Regions from separate parts of the Companilactobacillus allii genome, predicted to be linked through region 4. Evidence: predicted binding sites of a transcription regulator. Region 4 holds the regulator's gene; each other region holds the start of a gene.

What was found. The regulator NrdR, encoded in region 4, represses ribonucleotide reductase genes. The targets are predictions, from matches to a motif close to ACACNATATATNGTGT.
Region 1: nrdH (glutaredoxin-like protein NrdH) is a predicted target of NrdR. The motif match lies at 2,259-2,274, and genes of this name have one in related genera.
Region 2: BTM29_RS07410 (deoxynucleoside kinase) is a predicted target of NrdR. The motif match lies at 2,413-2,428, and genes of this name have one in related genera.
Region 3: nrdD (anaerobic ribonucleoside-triphosphate reductase) is a predicted target of NrdR. The motif match lies at 2,092-2,107, and genes of this name have one in related genera.

Annotation. Positions count from the first base shown of each region.
Region 1 covers NZ_CP019323.1:664,617-669,296, reverse strand. The annotation lists gene BTM29_RS03175 (C40 family peptidase) at 1-244, opposite strand, end outside; gene BTM29_RS03170 (guanylate kinase) at 460-1,017, opposite strand; gene BTM29_RS03165 (DUF2187 domain-containing protein) at 1,102-1,305, shown strand; gene BTM29_RS03160 (LVIS_2131 family protein) at 1,439-2,071, opposite strand; gene nrdH (glutaredoxin-like protein NrdH) at 2,356-2,586, shown strand; gene nrdI (class Ib ribonucleoside-diphosphate reductase assembly flavoprotein NrdI) at 2,586-2,960, shown strand; gene nrdE (class 1b ribonucleoside-diphosphate reductase subunit alpha) at 2,947-4,680, shown strand, end outside.
Region 2 covers NZ_CP019323.1:1,532,134-1,536,813, reverse strand. The annotation lists gene BTM29_RS07420 (glycosyltransferase family 4 protein) at 1-1,009, opposite strand, end outside; gene BTM29_RS07415 (QueT transporter family protein) at 1,085-1,579, opposite strand; gene BTM29_RS07410 (deoxynucleoside kinase) at 1,703-2,344, opposite strand; gene BTM29_RS07405 (ATP-binding cassette domain-containing protein) at 2,552-4,680, shown strand, end outside.
Region 3 covers NZ_CP019323.1:1,560,960-1,565,639, reverse strand. The annotation lists gene nrdD (anaerobic ribonucleoside-triphosphate reductase) at 1-2,003, opposite strand, end outside; gene BTM29_RS07555 (TetR/AcrR family transcriptional regulator) at 2,363-2,887, shown strand; partial or broken gene BTM29_RS07550 (ABC transporter permease) at 2,888-3,950, shown strand; gene BTM29_RS07545 (ABC transporter ATP-binding protein) at 3,953-4,654, shown strand; gene BTM29_RS07540 (hypothetical protein) at 4,651-4,680, opposite strand, start outside.
Region 4 covers NZ_CP019323.1:1,681,141-1,685,820, forward strand. The annotation lists gene polA (DNA polymerase I) at 1-1,432, shown strand, start outside; gene mutM (DNA-formamidopyrimidine glycosylase) at 1,453-2,292, shown strand; gene coaE (dephospho-CoA kinase) at 2,289-2,882, shown strand; gene nrdR (transcriptional regulator NrdR) at 2,904-3,389, shown strand; gene BTM29_RS08205 (DnaD domain protein) at 3,401-4,680, shown strand, end outside.

The DNA.
Region 1 (4,680 bases), 1.0 Mb from region 4:
TGTCATCTTGTACAGCTTTACCAACGGCCCATGAAGTGTTAGCAGCAAGTGCACGGCCAACAGTCTTAGCTGATGCTGATGGTGTAGAGTAAAGCAAAGTCATTGAACTTGTAGTTACAGCACTTGGTGCGGCAACAGTTGTAGCAGCATGTGTTGTTGTTGCATTTGAAACGCCTAAACCTGTAACTGCAAGTGAAGCAGCAGCTGTAAATGAAATAAGACTCTTTTTAACTTTATTATTCAAAATGAAAATCCCCCGTAATGGTTAATTGTTTTTTTTATTTATTAAATTTTCTTAAATTATATTTCCTTATCACTCAACGATGACTATAATACACTCTGAATATTGCAGAATTGTTACAGCAATTGTATAAGAATGTTACACTTTTTTCTTCACAATATTAAAAGGCTACCAATGCTGTTATATCAGCGTTGATAGCCTATTTGTGAATAATCAAATTACTTGATAATTATACTTTTTACTATTTTATCGACCTTTTCTTCGGTTTTTTCGATGGTTTTGTTAACAATTTCATATGATTTGTTACGTAATTCTACCGGAATTACCAGATCTCGTTTAAATTCGTCACTGTTTATTCGTCTTTGTACTCTATCTGGGTCATCCCCACGATCACGTAATCTATTTGCGACAGTATCAAGATCAAGCTTTAAAAATATGATCACTGCTAGGTCCCCATACTTCTTCTCATAAGAAATTGCACCAGCTGTATCAACAACAATACTGGCCACATCAACATTTTTCCACATTGCATTCAAACTTTCCTGAGACGAGCCATAGTGATATCCGGAGTATTCCACTTGTTCTAAGTAGTGGTTCTTTTTAAAAGTTTCATCCGTTTCGAAGTGATAATCCACTCCATCCACTTCTCCAACCCGTGGCAATCTAGTTGTATGAGTGATTACAATTGGAATATTATATTTTTCTTTTAAATATTGACTGATAGTAGTCTTCCCTGTACCACTGGCACCGGTTATAACAATAATTTTTTTTCCCATAAAAGTGTCCTATATTTGAATTATTTCTTCTACTATATTATTATACTAGTCTGTTAAGTAAAAAATCCTAGGAGATTTATACATATGAAAATAGAAGATTTGAAAGTCGGAGAAATTTACAAGTGTAACGTGGATGAAGATATGGATTATCCATTTGAAGGTAAAGTTGAAAAGGTCTATGAGCACTCAGCTTTGATGGAAATCGTAAAGAATGATCCTAAAGATGATTCTAATAAAACAGAATTAAACAACAAGATCGTTGTAAGTATTAAGAAAATTAAAGAATAGAACAAAATTATAATATAATTTTGTTTCTACGCACAGTTTTTTCCGTTTAATTTAAAAGAGTCCTAGCATTCACTTGCGTGAATACTAGGACTCTTTTTAGGTTATACTCGAAAACTGAGCGTTTAGAAACTCTCTACTTTACATTCTCCACATTAATAAATGATCTAGCTGGCACACGTAGTACACGATACTCCATCGCAAATCTGCCTGCTTTTAATCCTAAGCCATTTGAGAAGTTATTCTTATACTTTGCATGTGCAGTGATCACATAAGCTTGTTGATACTTTGCATCCATCTTTGTGATCTTCTTCATTGGCCAACTAATCCTCATCCCTGAAACGTTAAATGGCAATGTAGCATCTGAAATTGCTGCATTACGACTTGATACAGAATATGTCGAATTATTTACCCAGTATTGATAGACGTCATTATCACTATGCTTATCTTTCTTATCGATCTTTACATAATAACCTTGACCATCATCAGTAGTCTGAACGATCATTGGTTCATATTTATAAGTCATCTCAATGTCAGCTTTATTTTTCAAATCAACCCTTGAGAACAAAGTTGTATAAAGCATCCCACTAACTGCAAAAATAACCACAAGTATCTCGATAAAATCTACAGTGATCGTTTTCCAAGTTATTCCATTCTTTTGAACAACTAATATTTTTAGATGACGATTTCTAATATTAAATACCACAAGTACTAATAGCGCAATCACTAATAGCCATGCGATAATTCCCACAAAATTCCAAGAATTCATAATTTTCTCCCTACTAGTTTATTGCTTTTTCTTATTTGTAATTTTACCTGAAAAACCTATAATAGTCATTACGGTAATTTTACCACGAAACATCAAATTTTAATAAAAATCAGAATATTATTCACTAGACAAAAAGCGCTGGAACGGTCGATACAGCCACACTATGATGTATACCAATCTATTTAAAATACCATATATAGTACTTTTATGAGAACAATTACTAGTATTGGTATATTGAATGTTTTATACTAGTGAATGAATTACATTTCGAGGGAGTGGACCACATGAACAATATAATCGTATATAGTAAAAACAACTGCATGCAATGCAAAATGACAAAGAGATATCTCAAAGAACACAACATCAACTTTGAAGAACATAATATTAATAAAGAGCCTCAATATCTAGACATTTTAAAACAACAGGGTTTTCAAAGCGTACCAGTAGTTATGCCTGAAAATAGCGACCCAATCGTCGGTTTCCGCCCAGATAGCTTGAAAGCACTAGCTAACTAATGGTTGAAATAGCCTACTACTCAATTACCGGTCAAACCAGACGTTTCGTTTCAAAGACCGGTTTAAATGGATATGAAATTAACGACGCCGATCCGTTCCACGAAATGGGTCGGTCTTTTATTCTCATCGTTCCGGCATATGACGATGATATGATGGACCCTGTCGTAGATTTCTTGCAGTATAAAGACAACGCCAAGAACTGTGTTGGATTAGCTGGTGGTGGCAATCGTAACTTCAACACCCTTTACAATCACACAGCTAACGACATTGCCAAAGGACTAGATGTTCCCGTTGTATTCGAATTCGAATTTAACGGTACAAATAAAGACGTAGAAAACTTCAAGAAAGTAGTGAATAACTTTGGGACTAAATAATCTGGATGTAACTAAAGTAAGTTACTTCAAACTAAATAACGAAATCAATATTCCAGTTGATGGAAAAATTCCATTGAATAAGGATAGAGAAGCTGTTAAAGCTTTCTTTGCTGAGAACGTTGAACCAAATACTATGAAATTTGATTCATTTAAGTCACACATTGACTATCTCATCCAAAATGATTATATCGAAAGAGAAGTTATCGATAAGTATCCTTTTGAATTCATCGACAAGCTTTATCAATCACTATTAGATCAAAAATTTGAATTCCAATCATTCATGGCCGCATACAAATTCTTTAATCAATATGTCATCAAGACAAACGATGGTGATCTGTACTTGGAGAATTACGAAATGCGTATTCTTTTTAATGCCCTATTATTCGCAAATGGTGACCAAGACCAAGCAACTACTTTAGCATTTGAGATGATCATGCAACGCTATCAACCAGCTACACCATCTTTTCTTAATGCCGGCAGAAAACGCCGTGGTGAGTATGTATCATGTTTTCTTTTACAAGTAACTGATGACATGAACAGCATCGGTCGTACGATCAACTCTGCCTTACAATTATCAAGGATCGGTGGGGGTGTTGGTATTACTTTATCAAACCTTCGTGAATCTGGTTCACCTATCAAGGGAATTGATAATTCATCATCTGGTGTTCTACCAGTTATGAAGTTACTTGAGGATAGTTTCAGTTACAGTAACCAACTTGGTCAAAGACAAGGTGCTGGTGCTGTGTACTTAAACGTATTCCACCCTGATATTATTGATTTTCTTTCAGCTAAAAAAGAAAACGCTGATGAAAAAGTCCGTGTTAAGACTCTTTCACTTGGTGTAATCGTTCCTGACAAGTATTACGAACTTGTAAAAAACAATTCCGATATGTATTTGTTCAGCCCTTATTCAGTAGAGCGTGTTTACGGTGTTCCTTTCTCATATATCGACATCACTAAAGAATACGATAATATGGTTGCTGATGATCGGATCAAAAAGTACAAGATCAACGCACGTGAACTTGAAGATGAGATCAGTAAACTTCAACAAGAATCCGGCTATCCTTATGTCTTAAACATTGACACAGCCAATCGTGATAATCCTATCGACGGTAAAGTTATCATGAGTAATCTATGTACTGAGATTCAACAAGTTCAGATTCCTTCAGAATTAAATGATGCACAAGAGTTCATCAAACTCGGTACAGATGTCAGTTGTAACCTTGGCTCAACTAATATCTTGAATATGATGGAAAGTCCTGACTTTGGTAAATCAATTCGTTCTATGCTTAGAGCTTTGACATTCGTCAGTGATGCATCCAATATTACTGCTGTTCCAACTGTTGCTCACGGTAATAAAATGAGTCATTCAGTTGGACTTGGTGCTATGGGGTTACATACTTATCTAGCTAAGAATCATATCGAATACGGTTCACCAGAATCAATCGAATTCATCGGGATTTACTTCATGTTACTAAACTACTGGACTCTAGTAGAGAGTAATCATATTGCTAAAGAACGTAACGAAAACTTCGTTAACTTTGAGAATTCTGACTACGCAAATGGTTCATACTTCGACAAATATCTAGCTGAAGACTTCGGTCCAAAGTCAGATATTGTTAAAGGATTATTCGCCGGTATTAAGATTCCTAATCAAAATGACTGGGCAAATCTTAAATCTGATGTACAACGTGATGGACTATATAACGACTACCGTTTA
Region 2 (4,680 bases), 150 kb from region 4:
TGGGCACAAGTTGACTATCCTTTGAAAATGTCACTCCAACTGAAGGGTCAGTTAGAAGTTGGTCTGTATAAGGCGCACTACGTACTACGATCTTCAAACCGGATGCAATAGCTTCAATATATGTTAATCCTTGAGACTCTGTATCACTTGAAGATACAAATATGTTCGCTAAATGATAGTATGGAGAAATTTTATCATGTTCAACTTCTCCTGTAAAAATAACATTATCACTAATACCAAGACTATTAGACATTTCAACTAATTCATCCATATCTGGACCGTCTCCAACAATCACTAACATAATATCAGGATTGTATTTCAACAATTCAGGCATCGATTTTAGCATATGATCAATTTTCTTTTCCAGAGCTATACGGCTTAACATCAAAATAACTGGTGTATCTTCAGAAATACCCAATTTTTCCCGAACATCAGACGCATTAACCGGCTTAGTATACTCTGATAGATCGACCCCTGTAGGAATTATAGAAATTGGTGCAGGTACATTATACCTATCCAAAGTTGTCTTCACTTGTTTACTTGGAGCAACAACCCCGGAAGCATTTTTTAAGAACATACGTGACATTTGCTTAACATGATATGGCTTAAGTAAATGCCCATTCAATACATAATGCAAATAATCCTCATACATTGTGTGATAAGTATGAACAAAAGGTATCTTCAATTGCTTCGCCACAAATTTACCCATTAATCCCAATGAGAACTCCGTTTGTGTGTGAATAATATCCAGTTTCAATTCCTTAGCAAGTTCCACAGCATGGAACATCCCCCTGATGGCAATTCTTCTATCAGTAAATGAAATGAACGGCACACTTCCCACACGGAAGATATTAGGTTCAATAGTTGTTTTCGAAACATTAGGATCTGTAGTAGTAAAAATATATACTGAATTTCCTTTTCGCTCCAAATCGTTCTTCAATGTCTGGATCGATGTAGCTACTCCACTAACTTGAGGGAAGTATGTATCGGTAAAAATTCCGATATTCATAAAAACATCTCCTCACAATCTTTATATTGATGATTATAACAAAAAAAAGGGAGAATCACTTCCCCCTTTCATCTCTTAGTCAATTAATTTACTAAAATTACGATTCTTCATTAAGAAATAAAAAATTGCGGCACCCACTGCTACCACCACTAATTCACCAATAGCGACCGATCCAGCGTTGATCCAAAATGGTATCTTCAATACTAAATGTAATTCTGCACCAACAATAATTCCGTTAACAACTGCACAGATTATTGGTACTGACCAGATCATAGACATTTTTGATGGCACCCTTGTAATCAATAGACAAGCCACAGCTGTAGCCAATGTTCCAAACAATAAATCATAAGCTCCTAATGATGCACTGAAAATATTGGCAATGAAACAACCTATTATCAATGACCAACTGTACTTGTGATTTAAAAATGGTAACAGCATCAAAATTTCAGAAACTCTGAATTGTACTGGACCATATGCAAAAGCTGAAAGCCCTGGTGCTATTGTTACTGCAACATATAAAGCAGCAATAATTGCAATCTGGGTAATGTCCTTTATTCTTAAATTGTTCATAAAACAAATCCCCCACTGTTTTTATTTAGTAGACAGGTTACCAGAAAAACTGTCTTAAATAGACTAACGTATTTTCATTCATTAAGCAAAAAAAATAGAAGCAACAGGCTTCTATTTTTCACTTTAGATAATTCTATATTTTGCTAATTCATCATCTATTTGTTTTAGAACTAATTTAAGATCATCTGGATTTTCAACAAAATCGTATTTGTCTCCATCGATTTTCATCTTTGGACTATAGTCATAATCATCATACCAGCCATCATATCTGCCAAGTAAATTATGATAATATTCAACCAAAGTTGGATCTTGTTCTGGTTGCTCATAATCACGTCCACGTTTTTCAATACGTCGAATCATCGTATCATATGAAATATCAATATGAACTAATAAATCTGGAGCTTTTTTAGCGGCAGCATAAGGAAGTTCTTGCATCATATTGGCTAATAACTCGTCATAAACTTTAACTTCTTGTGGCGTAGCACGTCCCATATCAGCATTCATATGGAAAAATAGTGAATCTTCATAAATTGAACGATCTAAAACGTTATTGTCATCAACCATTGCTTGTTTAATAGATTCAAAACGCTTGTTCAAAAAGTAAATTTGTAATAGGAAAGCGTACTTCTTAGGATCTGCATAAAATAGTGGTAATACTGGATTATCATCTACTTGCTCATAAAAAGCCTTTGTTCCTAGATGTTCTGACAAGATAGTTGCCATTGAACTTTTTCCGGCCCCGATTGTGCCGCTTAATACGATCATCATTATTATCCTCCAACCAATCATTAAATAATCTGTAAAAAATCAACATTTAATATAATACCACTTACGAACTAGATATTGTATACAAATATAGTGCTATAGCATATATGGTATTAGTTTCATAAGTTAACACTTAGTATGACAGCCCTTTTGGATAAAAAATATTTTTTAAAATGTTAAAATAACATGGAAAAGGAGGATTTAAAAATGCCGATTAGACACAAGAATTATATCCCAGATAATATTGAAGTTAGGGGTGCAAATGCGAACAATCTTAAAAATCTAAATATTGATATTCCTCTTAATTCATTCGTTGCAATAACTGGAGTTTCTGGATCTGGTAAATCATCATTAGCAATGGATACTATCTACTCTGAAGGTGCCAGAAAATATCTCAATGCACTTTCAACCTACACTAGAAGACGAATCACACAAATGGGACGTTCCAATGTCCAACAAATCAAAAATCTTCCTTCAACAATTGCCCTAAGACAACGACCAGTCGTGCCGGGAGTTAGATCCACTGTTGGTACCATGACTGAAAGTTTAAATATTTTACGTTTGATGTTTTCACGCCTGGCCTCAATAACTTGTCCAAATGGACATCACCTAGATCCAACCTTAAAAATCTCTCAAGTTATGGACCTACCATCTTCTGACGAAAATATGGGCATGATGACTTGTCCAGTTTGCAATGTAAAATTCATGGCATTTGGTGCCGAAGATTTTGCCTTCAATTCAACTGGTGCCTGTAAAACTTGCCAAGGTACAGGATTTTTAAAAACTATTGAATTAGACAAAATAATTCCTGATAAATCATTGACCATTGCACAAGGTGCTGTTCGCTCATGGAGATTACCAGGTAGATCACTACAAATAGAGCTTGCTGAACAATTGGGTGTAAGAATCAATGTGCCATTTGAAGAATTGACTACCGATGAAAAAAATATCGTTATAAAAGGAAAAGGTGTTAAAAGAGAAGTAATTATTCCTACATCAACTGGTAAGTCATTCAAACTTAATGCCCTATATGAAAATGCAATCGATGCAGTTCAACATAGTCTATCAAGCACTAAAAATGAGAATACGCTTAAACGACTAGGCAGGTTCTATGACGAAAAAGAATGTCCTAATTGTTTAGGCAGTAGATTCGATCCCAAATTATTTACAAATAAAATTGTAGGTAAAAACATTGCCGAGGTATGTCAATTAAGTATCGAACAACTACAAAAATTTTGTTCTACAATAATGGATTGGTTACCAAGTGATATGCAAAGAATTGGTAAGAATCTAACAAATGAACTATTAGAATTATTACAACCAATTGATGATTTGGGGTTAAATTATCTCAATTTAACTCGTGCAGGGAATACTTTATCCACCGGTGAATTACAAAGAATTCAACTTGCTAGAACTATTCGTAATCAAATGACTGGCGTATTGTACGTTCTAGATGAACCAAGTGTTGGTTTACACCCCGCAAACGTTACAGGATTAATCAAAATACTACATGAATTAGTCAAATTGGGTAATTCACTCATAGTTGTCGATCATGATACTAGTATCATTGCCGCTGCTGATTATGTTATTGAAATCGGTCCTTCCTCAGGTGCCAGTGGTGGAAAGGTTATTTCAGAAGGAACAGTCGACGAAATCAAGCACAACAAGGATTCTGTAATTGAACCCTATCTAACTGGTAATGCCAACATAATTCAACATAAATCTATAAAACCATTTAGCAAAGGTGAAATTGAAATAGAGATTAGTGACAGATTCAATATACATGATATGAAGGCAAAGTTTAGTAAAGAATCCTTAAATGTTGTCACTGGAATGTCTGGATCTGGTAAAACAACATTGATTTTTGATAGTCTAATAAAAGCACTCACAGATAAAATCGATAATGAACCGATGCCAAAATACGTTACCAAACTCAACGAAGATAATATCAAAAACATCTTAACCGTTGATTCCACACCAATTGGTAAAAATGTTCGATCCACCGTGGCAACTTATACAAAGATTCTGGACAAAGTTAGAAAACTATTCGCATCTACACCTGATGCCAAAAACAAGAAATATACTCCAAGTTACTTCTCATATAATAATAAAGAAGGTGCATGTAAAAATTGTGGTGGTACGGGTGTAATTACACTAGATATTCAATACCTACCAGATATTGTTGAAACATGTCCAGTATGCAATGGCAATAGATATAATCCTGATATTTTAGAGATAACTTGGCATGGGAAAAATATTGCTGAAATTTTGAATATGTCAATAACTGAGGCTATTGAATTTTTTAAAGATGAAGCTAATATTGAGGGAACTCTTGA
Region 3 (4,680 bases), 120 kb from region 4:
CAAACGAATCCTCTAGCTGTGGCATTGAATTCACCTTTAAATCCACACTTGAAACACTGATCAATCGAAGTATTAGTTCCCAAATATCCGACATGGTCATAAGCCCAATCCCAGACAGCTTCCAATGCTTTAGGATTTTGTTTCAAATTAGGGTATTCGCAATAATGGATGAATCCACCCGATGCATAGTGTGGAAAAATCTCTTCAAAAGTTAACTTAGCAAATGGTGATGGATGTTTTCTAACATCATAATGGAAACTATTCGTATAATATTCCTTATCTGTAATATCGGTGATTTTCCCAAATTTGTTAATATCATCTCTACAAAATGTGTCAGTTAGCGATTCAGCAGGTGTGGAATAAAGGCTATAATGATATCCGCTTTCCTCTGCCCACTTATTACATCTGTCTCTAAGAGCCTTTACAATGCTCTGTGCAAATTCATGAGCATCCTTATTATCTTCAAAACTGCCACCAAAAAATTTAGTACAAACTTCATACAGCCCGATATAGCCAAGTGACACAGTGGCACGTTGATTCTTAAATAACTCATCCACACTGTCACCTGCCTTTAATCTTTTACCAAATGCACCATACATATACAATAACGGAGCATTTTCGGGTTTAGCTTCTTTAGTACGCTCAACACGATATTCTAAGGCTGTTTTACAAAGTTTCATTTTTTCGTCAAAAATTTCCCAAAACAAATTAATATCACCATTTGATTCCAAGGCAATACGAGGCAAGTTTACAGTTACTACACCCAGATTCATTCGACCTGAATTGACCTCTTTACCAGTCTCATCCTTCCAGCCTTGTAAAAATGAACGACATCCCATTGGCGTCTTGAAACTACCAGTAATTTCTTTAATTTTTTCATACATTAATAAGTCCGGATACATACGTTTTGTGGAACATTCAAGGGCAAGCTCTTTGATGTCATAGTTTGGGTCTTGTGGATTCAAATTTAATCCACGTTTGATAGTGAATGTTAGTTTAGGAAAAATTGCTGTACGATGTTCTTTTCCTAATCCTTTTATTCTAATTTTTAAAATAGACTTCTGAATTTCTCGCTCGATCCAATTTGTTCCCAGTCCAAAGTTAATAGTCGTAAAAGGTGTCTGTCCTTGTGAAGAATAAAGTGTATTTATTTCATACTCTAGGGCTTGCATTGCATCGTAAATGTCTTTTTTTGTTTTAGCCTTTGCGAATTCTTCTCGTCTATTTTTTGCGACCCATTCTTTAGCATCTTTCATATGCTTGTCATAATTCAATTGTGCGTATGGAGCCAGTAATTGATCAATACGGTTTGCAGAACAGCCTCCATATTGAAGAGAAGCTACATTGGCAATGATTTGAGACATCTGAGCAGTTGCCGTTTGAATGGATCTAGGTGAAGACACCCAGGCATTACCAATTTTAAAGCCATTAGTTAACATCTCATCAAAATCTATCAAGCAACAATTAGTTTCTGGTGTAACTGGAGAATAATCCAGATCATGCCAATGTAAATCACCACGTAAATGTGCTTTAGCAACTAATTCTGGTAACATCTTCAATCCTAAAGCTCTACTTGTTACCCCAGCTTCAAGGTCACGTTGTGTATTAAAAATATTACTGTCCTTATTAGCATTTTCGTGGACAATTCTTTCGTTATTGCCAAAAAGTTTATTGATATTCTCTTCAATATTAGTAGCATCCTCAAAGTTCTTTTGCTCAAGTTGAAAATATTCTTGATACTGTTTTGAAGAAGCTTTGTAATTGTATTTGTTCATTAAAAGAATTAGATCATCATGTAATTGGCTTGTCTCAATCAAAAATGAATCTTGATATTTATAAACCAAATCATACTCAATTTTATTAATGACTTCTTTATCGTCAATCAACTTATTTAAGACAAAATCAATCTTGTATGGATAAAAATCTGTCTTGGTTCCCGATCTTTTTAATACTGAAATACTCTTTAAAGTATCCAGTATATTTTGGCTTTTTAATTCGTACATAGTCACACAACCCTTTTCAATTGAATGGATTAATTATATGTGGTTAAATCCATTAAATCAATATCTAGTAGTACAGTGTTTTTGTTTCACACTATATATGGTATGCAATTGGTTAATATAAATTTATTTTTCCTAAATGTTTCATGAATTTGGATCGGATATTTTATAAAAAATCAAGAATTTTATTCAAGAAATATTTTTGGGCTTTTTGATTTTTATTACATTTATATATATAACGATAACATCTTATATATTTTCGTTTATCGGAAGTTAAGTGAAAACCATTGACTCTTTATCCAATAGTAAATATACTCAATAACATAAGTTAAAAGTGACACCTTGTCACTTTAGGAGGAATTATGGCTTCTGATACATTCAAGAATTTAAATAAGGACAAGCAAGAACGTATTTTAGATGCTCTTTTAAATGAATTTTCACATCACACCCTGGCCGATGCCAAAGTGTCGAGAATAGTTAAAGAAAGTAAAATTGCACGTGGAGCTTTTTATAAATACTTTAAGGATCTAAACGATGCATATGAATACATCTATCATCATGCATTACAGGAAATACATCAAAGTGTTTCAACTGATACAACTGATGGCCTAACTCCAGATAGTTATGTTGAACAAATTAGAAATTTTATTACCAAAAGTACCAATAGCCGTTACTATGCCATTGTTAAGATGCACCTGCTCTATAATGAGAGCTTTTTTATTTCCACTTTCAATAATCAAGTGATAATTGAAAACGAATACTTTTGGGCAACACAGGTCCTAATTCATGATGCGCTAAAAAAAATCATGATTAATCCTGAGTCCCAAGAAATGATTTTAAAAAAATTAGACAATGTTTTACATGTTTTAGCAAAAGAGGATGATTAAATGTTTCTATCAATGAAAGAAATAAAAAAGGAAAAGTTTAGATACGGATTAATAATAGGGATGATTGTTTTAATCTGTTATTTAATCTTTATTCTAACTAGTCTAGCAATGGGATTGGCTCAAGAAAATACTGACGCCATCGAATCTTGGAATATAAAAAGTGTCGTATTAGATAAAGATTCTGATACCAGCTTGACTCAATCATTAATTACTAAAAATGAAGTAAAGAATACAAAAATATCTAAAAACGACGCATATATCGGACAAGCTGCAGTCGTCGCAAAAAAAATCTGGTAAAACCAAAGAATCAGCACAATTTATCGGACTTCACACTAATCAATTCATTGCAAAAAATTTAAAGCTTACTTCTGGGCACAATATCAAAAGTAGCAATCAAATCGTAGTGGATGAAAAATTCAAAAACGATGGATACAAACTTGGTGATAACCTAGAATTCAACTCAAATAGTACAAAATATGAAATTGTAGGATTCGTCAAAAATGCCAAATTAAATGTTGCCCCTGTTGTATACGGTACTTTAACAACTTGGAAAACACTGAAGAGCGTTAATAATACACTTATTGCAAGCGCCATTGTTTCTAAAAAAAGTAACTACAAAGCCAATAATTCGCAGTTAAAAACTTACTCTACTAAACAATTTATTGACGAATTGCCAGGTTACTCGGCACAGAATTCAACGTTTACTTTCATGATTGCCTTCTTAATGATCATTTCTTTGATCGTAATCGCAGTCTTCCTATATATTTTGACCATTCAAAAAATTCAAAATTATGCGGTATTACGTGCACAAGGTATTCCAAATAAGACACTTATTTCTGCAACAATTGCTCAATCATTGACCTTAGTTGTTGGCGGCTTACTGGTCGGAATTGCTCTTACAGCAATAACCGCACTAATAATTCCTTCCGCAGTACCGATGAGTTTCAATATTCCTATCCTATCAGCAGTCAGTCTAGGACTTGTTTTCACTGGACTACTAGGTTCTTTAATACCTATTAAAATAATTTTGAAAGTAGATCCTGTTAGTGTAATTGGAGGTTAATTATGACAATATTAAAATTAAATAATATAAATAAATACTTTGGTGAAGGTTCGAGTCGTGTACATGTACTAAAAGACGTTAATTTCACTGCCAAAAAAGGTGAACTCAACTTAGTTCTTGGTCCATCAGGATCAGGAAAGAGCACATTTTTAACTATTGCGGGTGGACTACAAACACCGTCAAGTGGGAATGTTCAATTAGAGAACGCGGATATCAAGTCTCTATCCAATAAACAACGTGATTCATTACGACTAAATAACATCGGATTCATTCTACAAGCATATAATCTAATACCGTATCTTACTGTTAAAGAACAGTTTCAATTAGTCGACAAAGTTAAAAAAAATCATAATCTGGATAAAGAGGCACTCGAATCATTACTTAAACAATTGGATATCGATGAATTAATCAACAAATATCCCGGTGAATTATCCGGTGGCCAAAATCAACGTGTAGCAATTGCCAGAGCGTTGTATACGAAACCAGATATGGTGCTAGCTGATGAACCCACAGCAGCACTTGATAGCCAAAGAGTTTTGGAAGTTGGGAAAATATTCCATGACTTAGCTCATAAACATAATATTTCAGTGATTATCGTTACACATGACCTGCGATTGACTGAATTTGCCGATAATATTTATCAAATAATGGATGGAAAAATGACCTTAAATAATAAAGAGAATATAAAAGAAGCCCAATCTTAAGATTGAGCTTCTTTTATATTCCTAGT
Region 4 (4,680 bases):
ATTGGATACTAATGACAATAAAACAGATATTGGTATTGTTGCTCAAAATTATGGACATCAATTACCTACTGAGGATGAGTTTTATGGTAAAGGTGTTAAAAAAGCTATACCTGAAGATGAACAAATATTGTTGAATTTTCTTTGTCAAAAAGCTCAAGTTATCAATATTTTACATGATAAGATGTTTTCAGAATTGAAGGCAAATGATCAGGATAGTTTATATGATGAGATTGAATTACCTTTATCAAATGTATTGGCAAGTATGGAGATCAAAGGTGTCAAAGTAGATGCAACACGTTTGAAAGAAATGCAAAATGATTTTGCCAAGAGACTGGACGATATTGAACAACAAATTTATACCGAAGCAGGTCAAGAATTCAATATAAATTCACCTAAGCAATTAGGCGTTGTCTTGTTTGAAGATTTGAAGCTTCCAGTTATTAAAAAGACTAAAACAGGTTATTCAACTGCTGTTGATGTACTTGAGAAATTAAAAGATAAATCTGCAGTAGTTCAAAAGGTATTAGATTATCGTCATATTTCTAAGATAAATTCTACATATGCTGTTGGTTTACAAAAGTTTATTCAACCTGATAATCGAATTCATACAATTTATCAACAGACTTTAACTCAAACAGGTAGATTGTCATCTATTGAACCAAATCTACAAAATATACCGATTAGAGTCGAGGAAGGTCGCCAGATAAGGCGAGCCTTTGTACCACAAGACGATGATTGGGAGATGTTTTCTGCTGATTATTCTCAAGTTGAGTTACGTGTCCTGGCACATATTTCTGGAGACGAGAATATGCAAGAAGCATTTAAGGAAGACTATGATATCCACGCCCATACAGCAATGAGAATTTTTGGGTTAGATAGCACAGATGAAGTTACTCCAGATATGAGACGTAAGGCTAAGGCAACTAATTTTGGTATTGTGTATGGAATTAGTGATTATGGCTTGTCACAAAATATCGGTATAACTCGTAAAGAAGCTGCACAATTCATTGATTCATATTTTGAACAATATCCAGGTGTTAAGAAGTATATGGAAGATATTGTTAAATTTGCACGTGAAAATGGCTATGTTGAAACAATCATGCATCGTCGTAGATATTTGCCAGATATTCATTCGAAGAATTTTAATATTAGAAACTTTGCGCAACGTACAGCAATGAACACACCGATTCAAGGTAGTGCTGCTGATATTATTAAAGTTGCCATGATTAATATGCAAAAGAGAATTAAAGATGAGAACCTGCAAGCTAATTTGTTATTGCAAGTTCATGATGAAATGATTTTTGAGGCACCAAAATCAGAAATCCCATTGTTAGAAAAAATAGTTCCAAGTGTTATGGATTCTGCCGTAAAAATGGATGTTCCATTAAAAGTTGGATTTGCACACGGCAAGAGTTGGTATGAAGCTAAATAAATTAGTAAAATTTGAATGAAGTGGGTGAAAATATGCCTGAGATGCCAGAAGTAGAAATAGTTAGACGTGGATTGATGTCTCAAATCCAAGGTCGAAAAATCACAAATGTGGAGATAAGGTATCAAAATCTAATTACAGGTGATGTATCACAATTTATTGATATGGTAACTGGTAGCGTTATCGAAGATATTGGACGTCGTGCTAAATTTTTATTGATTCATTTAGATAATGGATTTACAATCATTAGTCATCTTCGAATGGAAGGTAAATATCGTGTATCGAGTGATCCAAGCATGATAGATAAACATTCACATGCAATATTTACTTTGGATAATGGTCAAAAGCTGATTTATAATGATGTTCGAAAATTTGGAAGAATGCAGTTATGGAGAACGTCTGATCTAATTGATAACAGATCAATCGCCAAATTAGGGCCGGAGCCGTTATCTACTGAATTTACTTTTGACAATTTAAAATCACGAATACTGAGACATAGAAGAGATATAAAAACTGTCTTACTAGATCAGTCAGTTATGAGTGGATTGGGTAATATTTACGTTGATGAAGTATTATGGAATGCATTGATTCACCCTGAAACTAAGGCAAACCATCTAAGTGATGAAGATATTAAAAATATTTTGAAGTATTCTAATGAAGAGATGAAGATGGGAATTGCTGAAGGTGGATCAACTGTTAGATCATACTTGGATTCAACAGGACATGCTGGTCATATGCAAGACTTTCTCCATGTTTATGGTAAAGAGGGTACACCTTGTTCAAGATGTGGTAATAACATTGAAAAAATCAAAGTTGGTGGTCGCGGTACGCACTTTTGCCCACATTGTCAGGTAGTTAAATGAGTAGAATATATGGATTGACGGGTGGAATTGCTGCCGGTAAATCCACTGTGCTCAAGTTACTAAAGGAAAAGGGATGCGTTGTTTACGACGCTGATCAAGTGGCAAGGGATGTTGTAAAACCAGGAACAATCGGTTTGTCTCAAATAGTCGCTGAATTTGGTGATGATATTTTATTACCGGACAAAACTTTGGATAGAAAAAAATTAGGCTCAATTGTTTTCTCAGGAAAATCACAACTTAAAAGACTAACAAATATAACTGGACCATTGATTCGTGAGCAAATTCTACATACAATAGAAGAAGTTCGTAAATCAAACGATAAAAAAATAACCATATTTGAAATTCAATTGTTATTTGAATCCAAGTACCAAGAATACTTTTCAGGAGTTATTAGTATTTATGTACCTATGGATATTCAACTGAAGAGATTGAAACAACGTGATAAGATTAATAATGAAGATGCTATTCAAAGAATCGATTCACAAATGTCAATGGACAAAAAAAGGCAACTTGCTGATTTTGTAATTGATAATTCTAAAGATTTAGACTTTTTAAATAAAGAAATAGATGATTTACTCAAAAAATTATGATATAGAAAAGAGGCTGATGATATGATTTGTCCACATTGTCATCATGATTCATCAAAAGTTGTTGATAGTCGTCCAAGTGATGAGGGACGTGCAATAAGACGTAGGCGAGAGTGCGAGTATTGCGGAACAAGATTCACAACTTTTGAGAGAATTGAAAAATCTCCGTTATTGGTAATTAAGAAGAATGGTAATCGTGAAGAATTTAGTCGTGAAAAGTTGTTACGTGGATTAGTACGTGCTGCTGAAAAAAGACCAGTTACGATTGATCAAATGAATGGTATTGTTGATAAGGTCGAAAATCAAATTCGAGCTACTGGTGAAAATGAGGTTGGATCACAGACGATTGGTGAATATGTAATGAAGATACTTGCTGACGTTGATGATGTTACTTATATTCGCTTTGCTAGTGTTTATCGTGAATTCAAAGATATGAATGGATTCATGAAAGAAGTTCAGGAAATGATGGCCAATGATGGCAATGAAAATAAATCAGATAAGAAGAATTAGGAAGTGTTAAGTTGGCCAAAGAGTTTAATTATGATTCGGCAAAATTCACTCCATTAACAGGATACTGGTGTCTTCCACATGGACAAATAAACGATTATGAACGTCATGTATTGACGGATCTTTATTTGCCATTACTTGGAACGAGGGCATTCAGTATTTATTTGTTATTGTGGGAAAAGATTCCTAACAAGGAATTGATTAGTGATCGTCAAGGTCATAACGAGTTACTTAGTTTATTAGATATTGATTTACAGACTTTTTATAGTGAACGGATTAAAGCTGAAGCACTCGGTTTGATTCGCACTTATCAAAAAAAGGATAATATTGGAGAATATTATATTTATCAGCTTTATGAGCCGTTATCTCCCCGTGAATTCTTCAAGGATGATTTAATGAGTATTTTTTTGTATGAACAAATTGGTGATAAAAGTTATAAAAAATTAGTAAAAAAATATTTCCAATCTAATGAAATTTTGAATGATGCAAAAGAGACCAGTAAGGATTTTCTAGAGGTATTCCAATTAGGCAATGAAGACTTGATCAATACTCCATCTGCTGTGAACGATGCTCAAAATGAATTTGATAAAATCAAAGATAAAAAACAACCTGAAATCAAACAGACTGCGATTCCTGAATTAGATTGGAATCTTATTGGTGATAGAATTGAGCAAATTGCTAAAATCAGTAGAGAAAATCTGCTTGAAAATCAACAGCTAGTAATTGATTTACATGCGTTTTATGGAATAGATGAAATTGCATTAAGTGATGTGATAGGTCAAACCAGTGATATTGTAAATCACAAAATTGATCCGATAAGATTAAAGAAATCAGTACAGGATAGATTTGCCCGTAATGCTAATATCTCTGTTAAAAATACAGAAGTTAAAGAATCAGATCAATCCAATCTAGATGAATCCAACAATAATTTGAATCGTGCAGATAATTTATTAGTGCAACAAGCTAAATCTCTTGCACCAGCCGACTTTTTAGCTGCAGAGAAACAAAAAAGTGGTGGATTTACTGGTGCTGCTGAATCACGCGCTTTACGTGATATGGCCATGAAGACTTATTTGTCACCATCTGTATTGAATATAATGGTTGACTATATTTTGAAAAATTCACCAACTTTGACGGTTGCTTTGATGGAAACTGTAGCTAACGATTGGCAACAAAATCATGTTGATACTCCTGAACAAGCTTTGCAAAGATTACACGACTTTCAAACGAAACCACGTAATCCAAAACGCCGTTACAATAATAAAAGTAGTCGTCGTGTTGAACAGGGAACTGA